DNA from 3 places in the Clostridium sp. JNZ X4-2 genome. Region 1 is predicted to be linked to each of the others. Evidence: riboswitches for the same ligand, from Rfam matches in the RefSeq annotation. Region 1 holds a riboswitch; each other region holds the start of a gene.
What was found. A riboswitch is a leader RNA that binds a small molecule or an ion and turns the genes downstream of it on or off. The one in region 1 is predicted to bind cobalamin.

Region 1 (5,708 bases):
GTCCCTCATCTGCAAATACAGTACTTGTAGTACTTCCTGCAACACCTATTACCATAAATGCAGATACTATAAAAGATAGAAATTTTCTATTAAAATTTTTCATCACATTCACCCCTTATACCAAAATCAAGATACACTAAATGTTTCTATATCAATCTTATTATCCATGCTGGAAGATGCCTTTATAGTTCCTGTATAATTACCAGGATCTAAAGTAGTATCTATATCCATCTTCCCACCTGAAGATTCATTTATATATTTTAAGTTACCTTTATCATCATAAAGCCTGATGATTATACAATCGCTTAAATACCTGCTATTAGCCTGTATATTTATAGTTCCATCCACTTTTTCCGTGATCACAAGATTAAGCCCCTCAGCTCCATTCAGCGTTGTCAACTGGGTATCCTGTTTAGGAGGATTATTATTTCCACCAGAGCCACCGGACCCTCCTCCAGTTCCGCCAGGATTTTCATAAGTCCAATTATGATAATCAAACCTTATGACATCTCCAGATTGTGGCTTTATAGACTGGGAACCTACAGTGGCAAAGCCTTCATTTACATATATAAACCAGCTGGTACCATGGGACAAATCGGGAGCAGACTTATTCACATAGCTCTGTCCATTTACAGAAATAGAATTTATATATCCACTTTTCACTTCTACACTGTCCACCATAGATTTTAAATAATCAAAAGCAGTTTTACTGCCATCTATATTTAACACCTGCTTTTTTAAAACAGTTTCATTATTATCCTTAGTAATTTCCAACGTAAAGGTTCCTGAATTTCCGCCTCCCCCTGTACCGGGTTTGGTATCATCTCCTATGCCTCCGCTGGTAGCCTCACCGTTAAAATAATGAACCAGATCATCCACGATTACAGCCGGTACCACCAGCGCACCTCCCAATGCTGTAAGCATGGTTTTGCTGGACATATTTGATTTCAGGAAATCTGCGGTTTTTGTACTCAGGGTTTTGTAAACCAAAACCATAGGTGCAGATTTTGTGGACGCAAGAGCCGATCCGGAAAGGGCGTCTGCAAACTCATCCCCATTGGGGCCGTCTCCACTGGCTATGTACACATTGTCAAAATTAAGGTCGTCTTTGAAATTTTCAAGTACAGCCAAATTTGTATCAAACCTGGTGGTACCTCCAAGTCTTATGGCATTTGGAAGAGATGATTCCAGACTGCCGGCTATAACCGCTGTACCGCCTACTATGTAAGTTTTTGCTATATCCCGGTTTTTCAAGTAATTTTTCACTATCTGGGGAAGTTCATTACTTTGAGACAGTAATATGGGCATTCCCTTTTTTGCAGCTATGGATGCTATTGAAAGACTGTCCGCATAACCACTTCCGGATGTCACTACAATATTATCAGCATCTCCCAGTTCTTCGGCTATTTTTACAGAAGTTTCATATCTGTCTGCTCCGCCAAGTCTTTTCACACTGCTGACACCAATGTTTTTCAACTGTGACTCCACATTGTCAGAAAGGGAACTTGTCCCTCCAACCACAAATACCTTGTCCACCTTAAGCCTTTTGAGTTCACTTATAGTTTCATCACTCAGTGAATCCTGCCTGGAAAGTATTATAGGCGCATTGTATTTTTTTGCAAGAGGTGCTGCACAAAGGGCATCTGCATAGCCATAACCCTGGGCTATAACCGCAGTATTTGCACCATATTTCCACCCATCCTGACTTATTTTTAAAGATGTTTCAATTCTGTCATTTCCTGAAAGTCTGTTTTCATTTGCAGTGGTAGTCATGCCGCCGGTACTGTTTGAATCCGCAAATACATTTCCAGCGGAACTGGATAAAGCAATGCCAATTACAAACAAAAACATGACAATTCTGCTTATGATTTTCTTCATATGTTGCATATCATAATTCCTCCTTATGATCAATAATAAAGAGACCTCCAAGGGTCTCCATTATTTACATTCCAGCATAAATGTTCACATATATCTTACCAATAAAGCACATAACTTTAATAAAATATATAATATCTTTCCCTCCGAAAGAATTAACAAAAATGTCAGGCAGGCTTCCTGGCTCAGATTCATCCTACTCCCTTATCTTCCCAGATACATTACCAGTGATATAAACAAGGTTTCATCCTCCATACAGTAGCGGCGGGGCTGCAGTACTTCTTCAACTTTTCCTTTTAACTGTTAAAACAACAGCACCTAACAACAAATATTAAATTTTTACAAACAATTTATTACCTTATTGTTAAGTATATGATATAAATTTTATCCAGTCAATACATATTAAACAGGATACCGAGTAAAAACACTATGGTAAGTTTACCCAATGAATAAACTGCCACGCCCTTATAATTATCTTTCCTCCCTGGAATATGGCATTCCAAGTGCCTGAGGCATGACGGAACGTCTTGTTCTTGTTTCTCTGGTAGTAAAAATAAGGACTGCAAAAGTCAAAATATAAGGAAGCATCTGAAGTATATATACAGGAACAGCAAAGCCGAAAGCTTGAAGATGAAGTCCAAGGGAATTTATAATTCCAAAAATATATGCTCCTATCATACCCCGAATGGGATTCCACATTGCAAATATTACAAGAGCTACTGCAATCCATCCCCTGCCTGCGGTCATATTTTCACTCCAGGAAGGAGAATATGCAAGTGATATATATGCTCCTGCAGCTCCCGACAACATGCCTCCTAAAATTACACATGTATATCTTACAAGAAAAATATTTATGCCGGCTGCATCTGCGGCAGATGGATTTTCACCAACAGTTCTCACTATAAGTCCTGCTTTCGTCTTATACAGTACAAACCACATTACAAAAACCAGTATAAAACTCAGATATACCAGGGCATCATTTTTAAAAAAAATTTTTCCTATTACAGGTGTTTCATTTAAAAATGGTATACTTATTTCCTTAAATGACACAGAGGGAAGCACCCCAATATAAGATTTCCCCAAATATGCACTAAGCCCTGTACCAAATATAGTAAGAGCCACACCGCTTGCCACCTGATTGGCCTTCAATTTTATGGTAAGGATACCATGAAAAAATGCCAGGATTGCACCAGCACTGCAGCCTGCCATAAAACCCATCCACTTATTTTGAGTATGAATACTCACTGCAAATCCCACTACAGCTCCTACAAGCATCATACCTTCCACTCCCAGATTCATAATTCCCGACTTTTCAGATAGGATTTCACCAAGGCATGCATATAACAGCGGGGTTCCTGCAACAATGCCCGCCGCAATCACTGAAATCATAAAGGTACTGTTCATATGATCACTCTCCCCTCCTCACCAGTTTATACTTAAGCAATATTTCACTGCCAAGTACAAAAAGCAGTATAGAACCCTGAAACATCAAAACTGTGCTCAGCGAAAAACCCGATGTCTGCAGATTATATCCTCCTACAAAAAGTCCCCCCATAAAAAATGAAACAATTATTATACAAAATGGATTCAGCCTTGCCAAAAGGGCTATTATAATGGCCGTATATCCATATCCTGGAGATATATCCTGCTGAAGCCTGTGAATTACGCCTGATATCTCTACCATACCAGCTATTCCGGCTATTCCACCGCTTATAAACATGACAATCAGTATATTCTTTATATAATTCATGCCTGCATAAATCGCCGTATTTTTATTATTTCCGCTGACTTTTATTTCATATCCCCATTTGGAATACTTGAGAATCAAAAACATCAGCATTGCAATTATAAATGCAATAAAAAGCCCTGCATTTATATCTGTATTTCCAAAAGAGGGCAAAGTGGCATTTTGTGAAAAAGTTGCAGTTACAGGAAAATTTTTACCTTCAGGATCCTTCCAGGGGCCAAATACCAGATACTGAACCCACAAAATAGCTATATAATTTAAAAGAAGTGTGCTTATAGTTTCATTTATATTTAAAAATGCTTTTGGAACTGCCGCTATCAGAGCCCATATTCCCCCTGATATAAAACCACATACAAACATAAGCATTAAAAGTTCTCCAATGGGAAGTTCCGGAAACTTAAGCGCAGCCCAGGAAGCCCCAAAAGCTCCCATAAAAAATTGACCTTCTCCTCCTATATTCCAGAGCTTCATGCGAAATGCCAGTGAAACTCCAAGGGAAGTGAGCATAAGCGGAATGGACTTTGCCACAGTTTCAGAAATACCATATAAGGATCCGAAGGCTCCCGAAAATATCTGATAGCACACATCTACCGGATCATTTCCAGTAATGGCAATTATAACAGATGAAAATACAATTCCACCCATTAAGGACACAACAGGAACAATTATCTGTTTTATCATGGAACAGGAATTCGTTTTTTCCAGCTTCCATCTTATAAAATCTGAGTTAGCCACTATAATCATCCCTTTCATTTCCATACATCATAAGTCCTATTGATTTAACATTAACTTGACAAGGTTTTACTATACCCATTATGGATCCCTGGTGCAGTACGGCAATCCTGTCTGAAAGCTGTAATAAATCTTCAACTTCTTCACAGATAAGGAGAATTGCCTTGCCTTTATTTCTCTCATCTATCAAAAGTTTTTTTATATATTGTGAAGCACCTACATCAAGACCTCTAAAGGGATATGAAAGGACAATTATATGGGGATCCAGCTCAATTTCCCTGGCCAGAAGAAGCTTTTGTATATTTCCTCCGGACATTACGCTGATATTATCATTTATAGAAGATGTCTTAATGCCAAATTGTTTAATTACATGGGCTGTTTTTTTACATATTTTATCCCAGTTTATATAAAATCCAGGAGTATATCTATAACTTTCAAGTATCATATTTTCGGAGATATTCATATTTCCTACAAGTCCTGTGCTCATCCTGTCCTCGGGTACATAACCTATCCCCTTTTCTATATGTTTTCTCCTGTTTTCATTCATACAGCTTGATCCATTTAAAATTATATCGCCCTTTTCAATGGGAACAAGTCCTGCAATTACTTCTGCCAGTTCTCTCTGCCCATTATCATCGATTCCTGCAATGCCAAATATCTCACCTTCATGTATACTAAAAGATATATCCTTTAACTTTACAGATCCTTTTAGAGAATCACAGCATACATTTTTCATTTCTAAAACTTTTCTCTGTTTTATTTCAGCTCTTTTACTTAAAATATATATTTTACCTTTTCCCATCATCATTTCTGAAATTTCGTTTTCTTCCACATCTCCTGTATTAAATGTGCCTATTGATTTACCATTTCTCAATACTGTGATTCTATCGGTATTTTTTATAATTTCCTTCATTTTATGTGATATTATTATGATGGATTTTCCTTCTTTTACAAGCAAATGGAGGGTATTATAAAAAGCCTCTATTTCATTTTCTGTAAGCACTGCCGTAGGTTCATCCATTATAAGTACTTTTGCTCCATGCATCAGCACTTTTACAATCTCCACTTTTTGTTTCTCGCCTACTGTAAGCTGCCATATCTTTGCATCCGGCTCTACCTTCAGCCCATATTTTTCAGCACATTTTACAATCTGATTGTTTATAAGCCTCTTATTATAAATTTGTTTTAAGTTCTTAAGGCCCATCATTATATTTTCCGAAACCGTGAATGCATCCACCAGTTCAAAATGCTGGTGAACCATTCCTATGCCACAGGTTATGGAGTCTTTTGGTGAATTAAATTCCACAGTTTTTCCATTTATTTTTATCTTACCGCTGTCCGGCCTGTAAAGCCC
Region 2 (5,708 bases), 1.4 Mb from region 1:
GGGGCCAAAGTCACTTCTGTAACTACAGGAACAGGGACACTAAAAGACGCAGTAAATGAGGCTATGAGAAACTGGGTCTCCAATATAGAAGATACTTTTTATGTAATAGGCTCTGTAATGGGTCCTCATCCATATCCCACAATGGTGAGGGATTTTCAAAGAGTTATTGGAGATGAAGCCAGAAGGCAGATTTTGGAGAAGGAAGGAAGGCTTCCCGACTATATTATAGCTTGTGTAGGCGGAGGGAGTAATTCCATGGGTATTTTTTATCCTTTCGTAGAAGATGATTCCGTAAAGCTGGTTGGAGTGGAAGCTGCAGGAAAAGGCATTGATACAAAGGAGCATGCAGCTACTATAGAAAAGGGATCTGTGGGGGTAATTCATGGAATGATGACCTATGTACTGCAGGATGAAGATGGACAAATACTTCCTGCTTACTCCATATCAGCAGGACTTGATTATCCTGGAGTGGGACCTGAACACGCTTATTACAATGATGTAAAAAGAGCCACTTATGAATCTGCTACAGATAAAGAGGCAGTGGAGGCATTTATCTATTTGTCAAAGCTGGAGGGAATAATTCCAGCTCTCGAAAGTGCCCATGCAGTGGCCTATACCAGGAAATTGGCTCCAAAACTGGACAAAGACAAAATAATCATCGTAAATTTGTCAGGAAGAGGAGACAAGGATATAAATACTATAGCAGCTATAATGGGGGTGGAATTATAATGAACAGGATAGATTTGAAATTTGAACAATTAAAGGAAAAAGGGGAAAAGGCATTGATACCTTTTATAACAGCAGGTGATCCGGACTTGGAAACTACCGTAGAAATTGTACTTGCCATGGAAAAGGCAGGGGCGGATATAATAGAACTTGGAGTGCCTTACTCGGATCCGCTGGCAGATGGTGTTACTATACAGGAATCTTCAAACAGGGCACTTAAAAATGGAGTCAAGATATTTAAAATAATGAATACAGTAGAAAAAATAAGGAAAAAGACACAGGTACCATTGGTATATCTTGTCTATTATAGTTCCATATTCAAATATGGAATGGAGAAGTTTATAAAAGAATGCAGCAGCTGTGGTATAGACGGCCTTATAATACCGGATCTTCCCATAGAGGAGAGAAAAGACATTATAATAATTGGGAAGAAATATGGAGTGTATCTTATTCCACTGGTAGCGCCTACATCAAAGGAAAGAATAGAAAAAATAGTAAGGGGAGGAAGAGGGTTTGTATACTGCGTTTCCGTAAACGGAGTTACAGGTGCAAGGAATGCTATAAATACTGATATAAAAGAATACATGAAAATTGTTTCAAGCTATACTGATATACCCAAGGCACTTGGATTTGGAATATCCTCAGCAGCTATGGCAGCAAAATTCAAACCATATTGTGAAGGGATAATTGTAGGCAGTGCATTGATTGACAGGATAGCAGAAGGCAAAAACAAAGAGGATATACTGGATAGTGTGAAAGCATTTATTGGAGAATTAAAAAATGGCTTGAAACAGTGATTTGATTCGGTGGCTGAAGGAATCTCCCGAATAAAAAGACTTCCTATGATTTTTATTTTACCATAGGAAGCCTTATGTTTTTATAACTGTAAATGAAAAAAACAGATATTAATTCTTCAATATGCTTTAACACTGCTTTAGAGAAGTATAAGAAAAATCCAATATAGTTTCTATAATATAATAGATGCGCAAATTTTTTTATCCTTTGCTAATTTTATTTTTGCATCATATTTTTGCCAAATTTTTTTAGAAGCTAAATTATCTTTTATGATTCTAGCATTTAAATATCTTATTCCCTTTTTTTTAGCGTAGCACAATATTTGTGAAAAAGCTTGACTTGTATATCCTTTTCCCCAATATTCACTTCCAATCCAATAACCAACTTGTGCTTTTTTTTCTTCTGCAATTTGATAGCTTAATGATATCATACCAATTGCATTATCATTTAAAGTAATAGCAAATATTTCTGAGTTTGTGTCTTCAATCCATTTATTATTATGTTCGACAAATTCATCTTTTGATATTATATATTTTTTTGAGCCTAACTTATCTCGTAATATATCATCAGTATTTAATATTTCTATAAGTTGAATTGCATATTTATTGTTAATTTTTTCAATCATTATATTTTTACATTTCACCTCTTTCTCTCTTTTATATGGCCAATACATAAACTATACGGAGAACTGAGCTTTTCTCGAAAAAGTGGACACTCCAAAGTTAGGGATTCTTTCAATATCGCATAATTACTATTGCTATTATTTTTCACAAAATCAACTATGATGTCATTAAAATCTTAAATTCTTTTCTGAGCTGGGATGGTATATTATAATCAATTGCCTGATTTCTTCTCTGGCTATTGGTCAAGAAGCTTAAAAGAAGATGAAGCAAAAGGCTATATTATTTATTGGTCAAGATATGAAGAAATTAAGCTATTTAAGGGAGATAAGTTCAAATCTACTGTAACAAAGATAATAGGAAAAAAGCGTACAGATCTTGTAAAAAGATGGCTTCAAGGTACTCAAATTTTATATAATTATGCTTTAATATGGTATAATATTTACGAGAAAATAAAAGATTTTTAGTTAGCCACCTTCCAGGTTTTATTTCTCACAAAGGAGTCATTGCGGTTAATTGACAGCAGGGGAGGTGGCAATATGAGTGATACTGTGATTATAGTAATATCTATATGTATTACATCATTATGCTTAACAGCTATGGTGATTGTAGGAACATATTTAAAAGATAGGTTAGTAATCAAGGGTAAATCTTCAATTGGTAAGTTAACTCAAAATGAAATTTCTATAACTGCCGAAGATAAAAACTCAAAAAATTAAAATGCACCCAGTCCGATAAGTGCATTTTTTAACTAAAATTTAAAAAACTATAAAAAACCGCAATGGCTTCTTTTAACTATATTATAGCACATTTTTAAAAAAATAAACTCAATTTTAAAATAAATTATCGTAGAGTATGATAATTTATTTTTTTATTTAGAACTTTTTTAACTTAATAATTGGCATTAAGTGTAACCTTTTATATATTAAAAGTGTCTAATTAATGTATGATAAATTGTTTTGAGATTCTATAGATATTGATGTCAAAGAATCATTTAAAAAGCAGTTTACTAAATTTGTTGACCATCTATATGCTGAATTTTATATATCTTTAAGTATAAAGAGAATACAGGAAACTAAAGATATTTTTGATGAGTATTAGAGTAACATGGCAGTATATAGATAATGAAATATTATCTATATTTTTTATAATTTTATCTATTAATGTATTGATCTTAATTGGTAAATAATATAACATATATATTATAAAGGGAAATAGATAGACATATTGTTATTTATTCTTATATAATACTAAATTGTATTTTTTTATAAAACTTAGTATTATAGTATATTAATATAATATCATAGTAATTTAGTATTAGGTGCTACAATTTATTTTAGTAGTTAAAAGGGAAAATGAGAAACATTGCAGCCCCACCGTTACTGTATGGAGGATGAAACCCCATTGGTCACTGGTATTTTTACCGGGAAGACCGGGAAGTAAAATGAATCCAAGCCAGGAAACCTGCCTGATATTTTATAATTCTTTCGGGGGAAAGATAGTAATTAATTTTAATATTTCTTTATTCTGTAATAATTTATATGTTAAAACCAGGATCCTCGAAGTGAGGATCTTTTTGTTTTAAAATTTTACATTGGAAAGTGGATTGAAACAGAATATATTATTTTTAATTTAAGGGGGATAAAAATGATAAGAAAAAAATATCAACACTTGTTTTATGCATTTCATTAGTAGGGGCTAGTTTATCTTTTGGTCCTACAGCTTCTGCAAGTCCCGTAAATTCAAATGCGGCAAATGCTCAAGATGCTAGTTTAACTCAAGTTGACAAATCTGCAATCAGCAGCTCTATTAATGAAGTATTATCTTTAAGTTCTGATGTCTTAAAAAATGGTAAAGCTAAAGATTATAGTAATATTGTCAAAGACCCGGAGTTATTAGAACTGCTTAATAAACAAAGTAAATTTGATGTAGAATGGTTTAAAAAATTTGACGGTAAAATTGATAACTATAAGTCTAATGTGACTATAACTAGAGTAGCTCAAACGGCCATTGATACTTATGCAGTAGATGTACTTTATGATGTGGAATTCAAGTTGTATGGAGCAGAAAAAGTATCAAAATCAAAGGGTGAAAAGTATAGATTTGAAGTTAAATATGAAGATGGCAAATATTATATAACCAAAAAATTAGATCTGGATGAAGATACTGATGTATCTGTGAAACAACAATTAAATGATAAAGAGTCATTAAAGTCAGAAGACACTTATTTTCCTTATTATGATAGTGCAATTGATTCAAAAATAAAAGTCATAGATGATAAGTCAAATAATATTGACAAATATTACGAATACTTTACCCAAATTAATTCTAAAGATGATAATTCTAATATTCGTTTAAACAGTTATCCTGGTTATAATGCTGGCAGTGCCGTATCTTATGCAGAGAGGTATGCATTATCACCAAACTATTCTCAGTATCCAGGTTCTCAATATTATGTTGACAAGATTGAAGATTGTACGGATTTTGTATCTCAATGTGCTTACGCAGGTGGAGTCCCAGCCAGTAGTTATTGGTATGCATATTCAGCACCGTGGATTAATGTAGTTGCTTTTCGTGATTATATGGTTTCAAATGGATACACTTCTGAAAGCTCTTGGACTGATGGAGCGAGAGTTGGTGATATTGTTCAGTTTTATAATCCCGGTATAGGTGAGTGGTCACATTCGGTAATCTTAACTGGCAATTTACAGGGAGTGAAATGGTTTTTCTGTGGACATTCTAAACAAAGATTAGATTATCCTCTGTATGATGCCTATGCGGAAGGTGACTATACCAATATGAGAACTCTAAAATTTTGGCATTAGTTAAATATATTTAATTAAAAAGCAATGTAATAAAGAAAAGATAAAGTTTGATTTTTATATTTAACTTATTACACTGCTTTTTGTTTTGGTATAGATCCAGTTTTAAAATATTATATGATCGTCAATGTATAATTTTAAATTGTAATTTACAATAAATTAATTACATAAATTGAATTTAAGGTTGTTGGAGGAGAAAGAAAATGAGATTTTCAAGAAAGGTTATCATAATTCTGCTGTTTTTTTTAATAATTACTGCAGGATTTATTATAAGCCATGCTACACCGTCGATATCCATTAGGACACATATATTTGCAAGTGGATATCCAGTTGGAGCATTTAAAGTAACTTTACATGTTCATAAAGGTCTATATAACGCGGATAAAAATGCCCTTCATAAAGAAAATGCTATGATTTACTATATTCAAGGTTATAATTTATATGATAGGGCAACAAAAAATCCAATAGGTAATTATAAAGTCAAAAAAATAGGACCTTTATATTTTACTGAAAACTATGGGGAAGGTTAATCATAAAGAAAAATTTTTATATTTAACTTATTACACTGCTTTTTGTTTTGGTATAGATCCAGTTTTAAAATATTATATGATCGTCAATGTATAATTTTAAATTGTAATTTACAATAAATTAATTACATAAATTGAATTTAAGGTTGTTGGAGGAGAAAGAAAATGAGATTTTCAAGGAAGGTTATCATAATTCTGCTGTCTTTTTTAATAATTGC
Region 3 (5,708 bases), 710 kb from region 1:
TCACCTATGTTGAGATCAAACAAAACCGCCCCGCAAACTATAGGCACTTTTGTAACGGTTACATCAAAGCCAATATTTCTTTCTTCTAAGTACTGCATTACTCCGCCTGCTGCATCCAATCCAAAAGCACTTCCTCCTGCAAGAACTACTGCATGAATTCTATCCACTAAATTAACTGGATTTAATAGATCCGTTTCACGGGTACCTGGTGATCCTCCTCTCACATCTACTCCAGCAGCTGCCCCATTTTCACATATAACCACAGTACATCCTGTAGGACCTTTTAAATTCTGGGCATTTCCTATTCTTATTCCCTCTATACTATTAAATGAAATTTCCCTCATTTCTACCTCCTATATTATAAAACCCCAAGCTTGCAAAGGCTCAGGGTTAATTGCATAATTTATTTATGTCTCATCTTAGTAATGGCAGTGACAACAGATACCGCAATAATTATAGATAAGATCATTTCAGGCATGCCGTTTGTAAAGGCTACAACTAGTATTCCCTTTTTGGCTGCACTTAAACTTATATTTAGTGCCTTGGAATAAGGACCCAGGTATATAATATATATCATGCCCAGCACACCTACGGTGTTTATCAATGACCCTACGGCGGCAGCTATTCCTACAGATAAAACTTCCCTTTTCATTCTTATGAGCTTAAATACGTAATAACTTCCCACTCCTATAAGTATTCTCGGTAAAACAGATACCAGAGGGTTCATAAAAACAAAAGAAACAGGGGTAGGAGTAGTTATAGATTGAATCACACTAAATACACCAAAGATAAGTCCTACCATAGCACCCACAAGCGGCCCCTCTAAAACAGCCCCTATTATAACAGGTACGTGCATTATAGTGGCTTTCACCGGCGGAATAGGTATAAAACCCAATCCAGTTACACCAAGTACAATAGAAATTGCAGACAGCATGCCAATTATGGCAATCTGTCTAATACTAAGCTTTGACCATGTTTTTAATTGTCTTTCCATAAGTTTTCTCCGTTGTTATTCATTTTGATATAACACGGAACCTCCTTTATAAAATTTAGTTCAGTTTTTTAATAAATACTGACGATTTTATTTTACCACTTTTAATGGAAAGTTCAATAAAGCAGTTAAAAAACATAATCTTTTTTTCAATCTCTATGTATTGGAAATCCCTCTTTAAAATACTCTTCAGGATACAATAAATCTATTGTCTTTCTCCTGCTGCATTTTCCATCTTCCATAAATATATCAGGTATCCCGCTTAAATTTATCCTTATATTTTTTAATGGAAATATATCACATATGTTTTTTATGCACTCAGCCGCAGAATTATTTTTTGTTCCTTTTATATATTCCACTATCTTATGGCCCTTCAGCCAACCTGAACCTCTATACCCTTCATCATAGTTTACTACAGTACATTTCAGCTTATCTCTGTCATTTCCAGATATAGAAGACATGAAAAAGGTTTTAACCATAATATCATCCTGCGGCAAACTATATCCTGCAAAAATTATATGTTTTGCATTTTTCATAAGAAGTCCCATTTCAGTTTTCAATTCTTCTAAAGTTGGTACACTCTTTTCCCTTGAAAGGCTCTGTATTATAAGAGGCATATCATAAGGGTAAGTTATTTGTCCACAATAAGGACACTCTATGGCACCTCTTTTATATGTCTTTTCTTTTTCTGTTGTATACCTCCAGTTTTTTTGCAATGTTTTTAAAATAGATGGCCCAAAAACCTCTGTAGACAGTCTATCCCATCTTTTTGCAAAACTAATTATGGATTTGCCGCATTCAGGGCAGACCCTGGAACCAAACATACCATGGGGAAACAGTATTTTTCCTATCCTCATTATCCTAGAAGGGTAATTATAATCATTTATACTTTTACACTGGGGTTCATCCGTTACATACCATATGCCGGATTCATCCTCATTCAATTGGGCAGAAGATATCTGAGTTCCAAAATCATCATATAACTGCAATTTTAAGCCATCTTTTAGTCTGACAGGCCTTTCATTTTTCTCCTTATGGGCATTGAATAAGTTCCAGAGTATTATGGGATCCCAATTAAAAGATATTATGGCATAGGAATAAAGATAAAATCGTCTTGTATCCCTTCTATAACCTCTGTTTTCAAATGCCTGCGCCTCTTCTATCATAAGATCTACAAGTATTTTTGCAAATTGATAATAAGGTTCCATTTTTTCTCTGTCTGCATATCCCTGGGTACCTTGTATACTAAATCTCTCCAACTCTTCAATAATCAAAATGAGACATCTTTTGGCCGCCTGAACTCTTTCCACCCTTAAAAACTGTGTTTTCCCATGAGAAAAAGCATTAAATCCCATATTATTGTCAATAAGTTGATCAAGCATAGTAAAAAGTTCGTGCATGTTAAACTTGGCGTTGGTACTTATTATAGCCTCTAGAGCTTTTAAATCGTATATCTTAGACATCTTAGAGTCTTTAATTAAATCTTCCGTAATTAATTTTTCAAAAGCATCAGCCAGTTTTTTATCTTTTCCCTTCAAAAAGGAAAAATCCCTTTTACTTATTTTTAAAATAAGCTGCATCAACTCATTAGTTGCATGAAGCCCTAAGCTTTTAGTAGCACCGGCTCCCCAAAGTATAATCGTTTCAGGCCAATATTTTTCAGACATGATGTATCCTTCCTTTTAAGTTTATTCCAATCAATAGCTATTTTAAAATATTATAACCTAATATAGGCTCTTTAAAACACAAAAATGCACTTATTCATCCATAATAAGTGCATTATTAAAGGGATTAGATATGTTTAAGTTAACACCAAACACATATATATAAAAAGGGACTTCTTTTAGAAGTCCCTGATTATCATATTACAAAACTACACTATTAAAAATAGTATCAGCATTACAATTGATAAATCCTTCCCTCCGAAAGATTTCTATGCAAGTATAGGCAGGTTTCCTGACTATCGGCTCATCCTCTTTTTCCCTTCCCAGAAACACTCCAGTGGAAATTTAAAATTGTCACCTGATACAGTAGCGGGGGCTGTAATGGTATTTCACCATATTCCCTTTTAATTATAATATAAACCGTATACTTTATTATTTAATTATGAGTTAATTATATTCTTATTGTCTATATTAGTCAAGTAACTATTCATACTTTTTTCATTTATTTTAATTAATATGGTTACTTTAATCCCTGCTCATAAGCCTCTATCATCTTTTTTACCATCTGTCCCCCTATTGAGCCTGCTTCCCTTGATGTAATATCACCATTATATCCATCTTTTAGATTCACTCCTACTTCTCTAGCTGCTTCCATCTTAAATCTATTAAGACCTTCCTTTGCCTCTGGAACTAAAGTTCTATTTCCATTACCTGTCATGATGAATTCCTCCTTCACATTCTCATAGATTTTTTTATTGAAGTATTTTATTTAATTGTGTATCTAGAGTTTATGTAATTTAAAGTTTTATAAACTATTAAATTCATGACAGATATGAAAAAATCACTGAAATCTTATTAAAAAATTCCAGTGATTCTACTTTTATATCTTTTCATGTCAATTTCTATTTTGATTTTCTAAAACACTTTTGGCCTGACCAATGGTAAGAGGTAATGTATCTGCATTTATTGCTCCATCTCTATCCAGAATTTCAACCAAATGAGCTACTCTTGGAAGTCTTAAATCAATTTTTCGAATAAACTCTTTTTGATTAAACACTTCCTGAGTTGTGCCTCCCCTTACAATTTTTCCTTTATCCAAAAGATAAACCGTATCAGCTAAAAGAGGAACTGTATCCACATCATGGGTGGCAAAGATCAAAGTAATTCCAAGTTTTTTATTTATTATGTCAAGAAGTTTGATTAACTTATATACTCCCCTGGGATCAAGAGCTGCTGTGGGTTCATCCAGAACCATTACCTTAGGCTTCATGGCAAGGACACTTGCAAGTGCTATTCTTTTTTTTTGCCCTCCACTTAAATTATGGGGACTTTTATCATCATAACCTGTCATTCCAACCACCTTTAATGACCATGCTATTGTATCTTCCAATTCCTGCCCTCTCATACCCATGTTCAAAAGCCCATAGGCAATTTCCTGTCGAACTGTAGAATTAAAAAGCTGATCATCAGAGTCTTGAAATACCATGCCTACCATACGTCTTATTTCAACTAAATTTTTTTTGCATACCTGAAGTCCATTTATTGTAATAGTACCTGATTTAGGCTTTAAGATTCCATTAAACAGATGAAAAAGAGTGGATTTACCTGCACCATTGGGACCAAGTATTGCTACCTTTTCCCCGCTTTTTATTTTCATGTTAACATCTTTAAGTGCCAGGCTTCCATCACCATAAGCATAGCTGACTTTATCCACATCAATAAGTTCCATATATTATTCTCCTTTTAAATCAATATATTTGCAATAATTAAAGCTGCCAATAAAACTGCTCCTAATATTCCAAAGCGAAAATCCTTGGCTGGAATGGAGTATGTGAAAAACTTAGCTTGTTTACTCTCTTCGTTATATCCTCTTGAAAGCATGGCATTGTAAACCCTCACACTGCGATCCAAAGATTCTATTATGACATAAACTGCTATTTTTCCCGCATCTTCAGCACGGCGCATCCAACTGGAATTATCTCCCATACGGCTCAATTGGGCATGTCTCATACTTTTTCCCGTATCCTCAATTATAAATATATATCTGTACATCATATCCGCTAAATCTATTATAATTGATGGTACCTTAAATATTCTCAGGGTTTCAAGTATTTCAATCATGGGTGTGCAAAAGGACAGTATACATGCCAGACTAACTGCTGCCATTATCCTGAGCATCAACAAAATTCCAAGTATAAGACCTTCTCTGTAAATATTAAAGCGATATCCAAAAAGGGGAATATAGGTTAATACCTGCTGTCCATTGGTAAATAACATACTGGCAAACACAAGCCATGCTATACTAAAGGGCATAAGCATCCTTTTTATAAGTCTTTTCCAGGGCATATTCAAAGTATAATATCCAATTATAGAAAGTGCCCACAGAGAAACTACTAAGTACCAATGGGAAAGAAAAGTTACAATTATAATTGCACTTAAAAACAAAACTGTTTTTACCCTTCCATCCAAACGGTGTAAAAAACTTTTATTACCAGATATCCTGCCAAATGAAGATAGTTCCATAATTTATTCTTCCTTTAACGATTTTTTATTTTTAGCTGATTCTCCAAACAATTTTTCCCAATGATGTCCCACTATTAAGCCTGCAAAAAAATTTGCTACAGAAAAGGCTCCTACCTGTGCATCACCAGGTAATTCAACAAAAGGCTTGTGATTATTGGATGCCATGGTATTCACCTTGTCATCTGTACCTCCGGCTTCCATTTTATGATTGACCATATATTTTGAAGCCCCAAATATAAAAATAAACAGGATTATCATTACTGTCAACATAATTCTAGTAAATTTATCTAAAAATTTAATGCTTGTACCTTTTCCATTTTTTATATTACCACTTGATTCCATAATTATTTTGCCTCCTCTTTCCTAAGTACACCTGGCAGCAAATCTGGACGTCTTTTTATCATGACCTGAAGAACCAATGCTGTAAATACACCTTCTGCTATAGCTAAAGGCAGCTGAGTAGGACCATAACCTAAAAAGAATATCATCCACTGCTTCATCAAAGGAACATGTCCATGTAAACTTATGGC

Region 2: linked by a shared signal. The riboswitch ahead of ACYUJ6_RS04470 (amidase domain-containing protein) and the one ahead of ACYUJ6_RS15170 (cell wall-binding repeat-containing protein) in region 1 are both predicted to bind cobalamin.
Region 3: linked by a shared signal. The riboswitch ahead of ACYUJ6_RS11730 (hypothetical protein) and the one ahead of ACYUJ6_RS15170 (cell wall-binding repeat-containing protein) in region 1 are both predicted to bind cobalamin.

What each region holds. Positions count from the first base shown of each region.
Region 1 covers NZ_CM142685.1:3,150,220-3,155,927, forward strand. Annotated here, with positions in the region: gene ACYUJ6_RS15165 (Ig-like domain-containing protein) at 1-103, opposite strand, end outside; gene ACYUJ6_RS15170 (cell wall-binding repeat-containing protein) at 127-1,887, opposite strand; cobalamin riboswitch at 2,029-2,212, opposite strand; gene ACYUJ6_RS15175 (ABC transporter permease) at 2,347-3,279, opposite strand; gene ACYUJ6_RS15180 (ABC transporter permease) at 3,284-4,357, opposite strand; gene ACYUJ6_RS15185 (ABC transporter ATP-binding protein) at 4,350-5,708, opposite strand, start outside.
Region 2 covers NZ_CM142685.1:945,668-951,375, forward strand. Annotated here, with positions in the region: gene trpB (tryptophan synthase subunit beta) at 1-729, shown strand, start outside; gene trpA (tryptophan synthase subunit alpha) at 729-1,523, shown strand; gene ACYUJ6_RS04455 (GNAT family N-acetyltransferase) at 1,694-2,164, opposite strand; gene ACYUJ6_RS04460 (TIGR04540 family protein) at 2,342-2,608, shown strand; gene ACYUJ6_RS04465 (hypothetical protein) at 2,681-2,860, shown strand; cobalamin riboswitch at 3,444-3,627, shown strand; gene ACYUJ6_RS04470 (amidase domain-containing protein) at 4,121-4,966, shown strand; gene ACYUJ6_RS04475 (hypothetical protein) at 5,167-5,493, shown strand; gene ACYUJ6_RS04480 (hypothetical protein) at 5,656-5,708, shown strand, end outside.
Region 3 covers NZ_CM142685.1:2,444,689-2,450,396, forward strand. Annotated here, with positions in the region: gene ACYUJ6_RS11720 (P1 family peptidase) at 1-344, opposite strand, end outside; gene ACYUJ6_RS11725 (ECF transporter S component) at 404-994, opposite strand; gene ACYUJ6_RS11730 (hypothetical protein) at 1,141-2,658, opposite strand; cobalamin riboswitch at 2,921-3,096, opposite strand; gene ACYUJ6_RS11735 (alpha/beta-type small acid-soluble spore protein) at 3,176-3,373, opposite strand; gene ACYUJ6_RS11740 (energy-coupling factor ABC transporter ATP-binding protein) at 3,551-4,384, opposite strand; gene cbiQ (cobalt ECF transporter T component CbiQ) at 4,399-5,178, opposite strand; gene ACYUJ6_RS11750 (hypothetical protein) at 5,182-5,520, opposite strand; gene ACYUJ6_RS11755 (energy-coupling factor ABC transporter permease) at 5,523-5,708, opposite strand, start outside.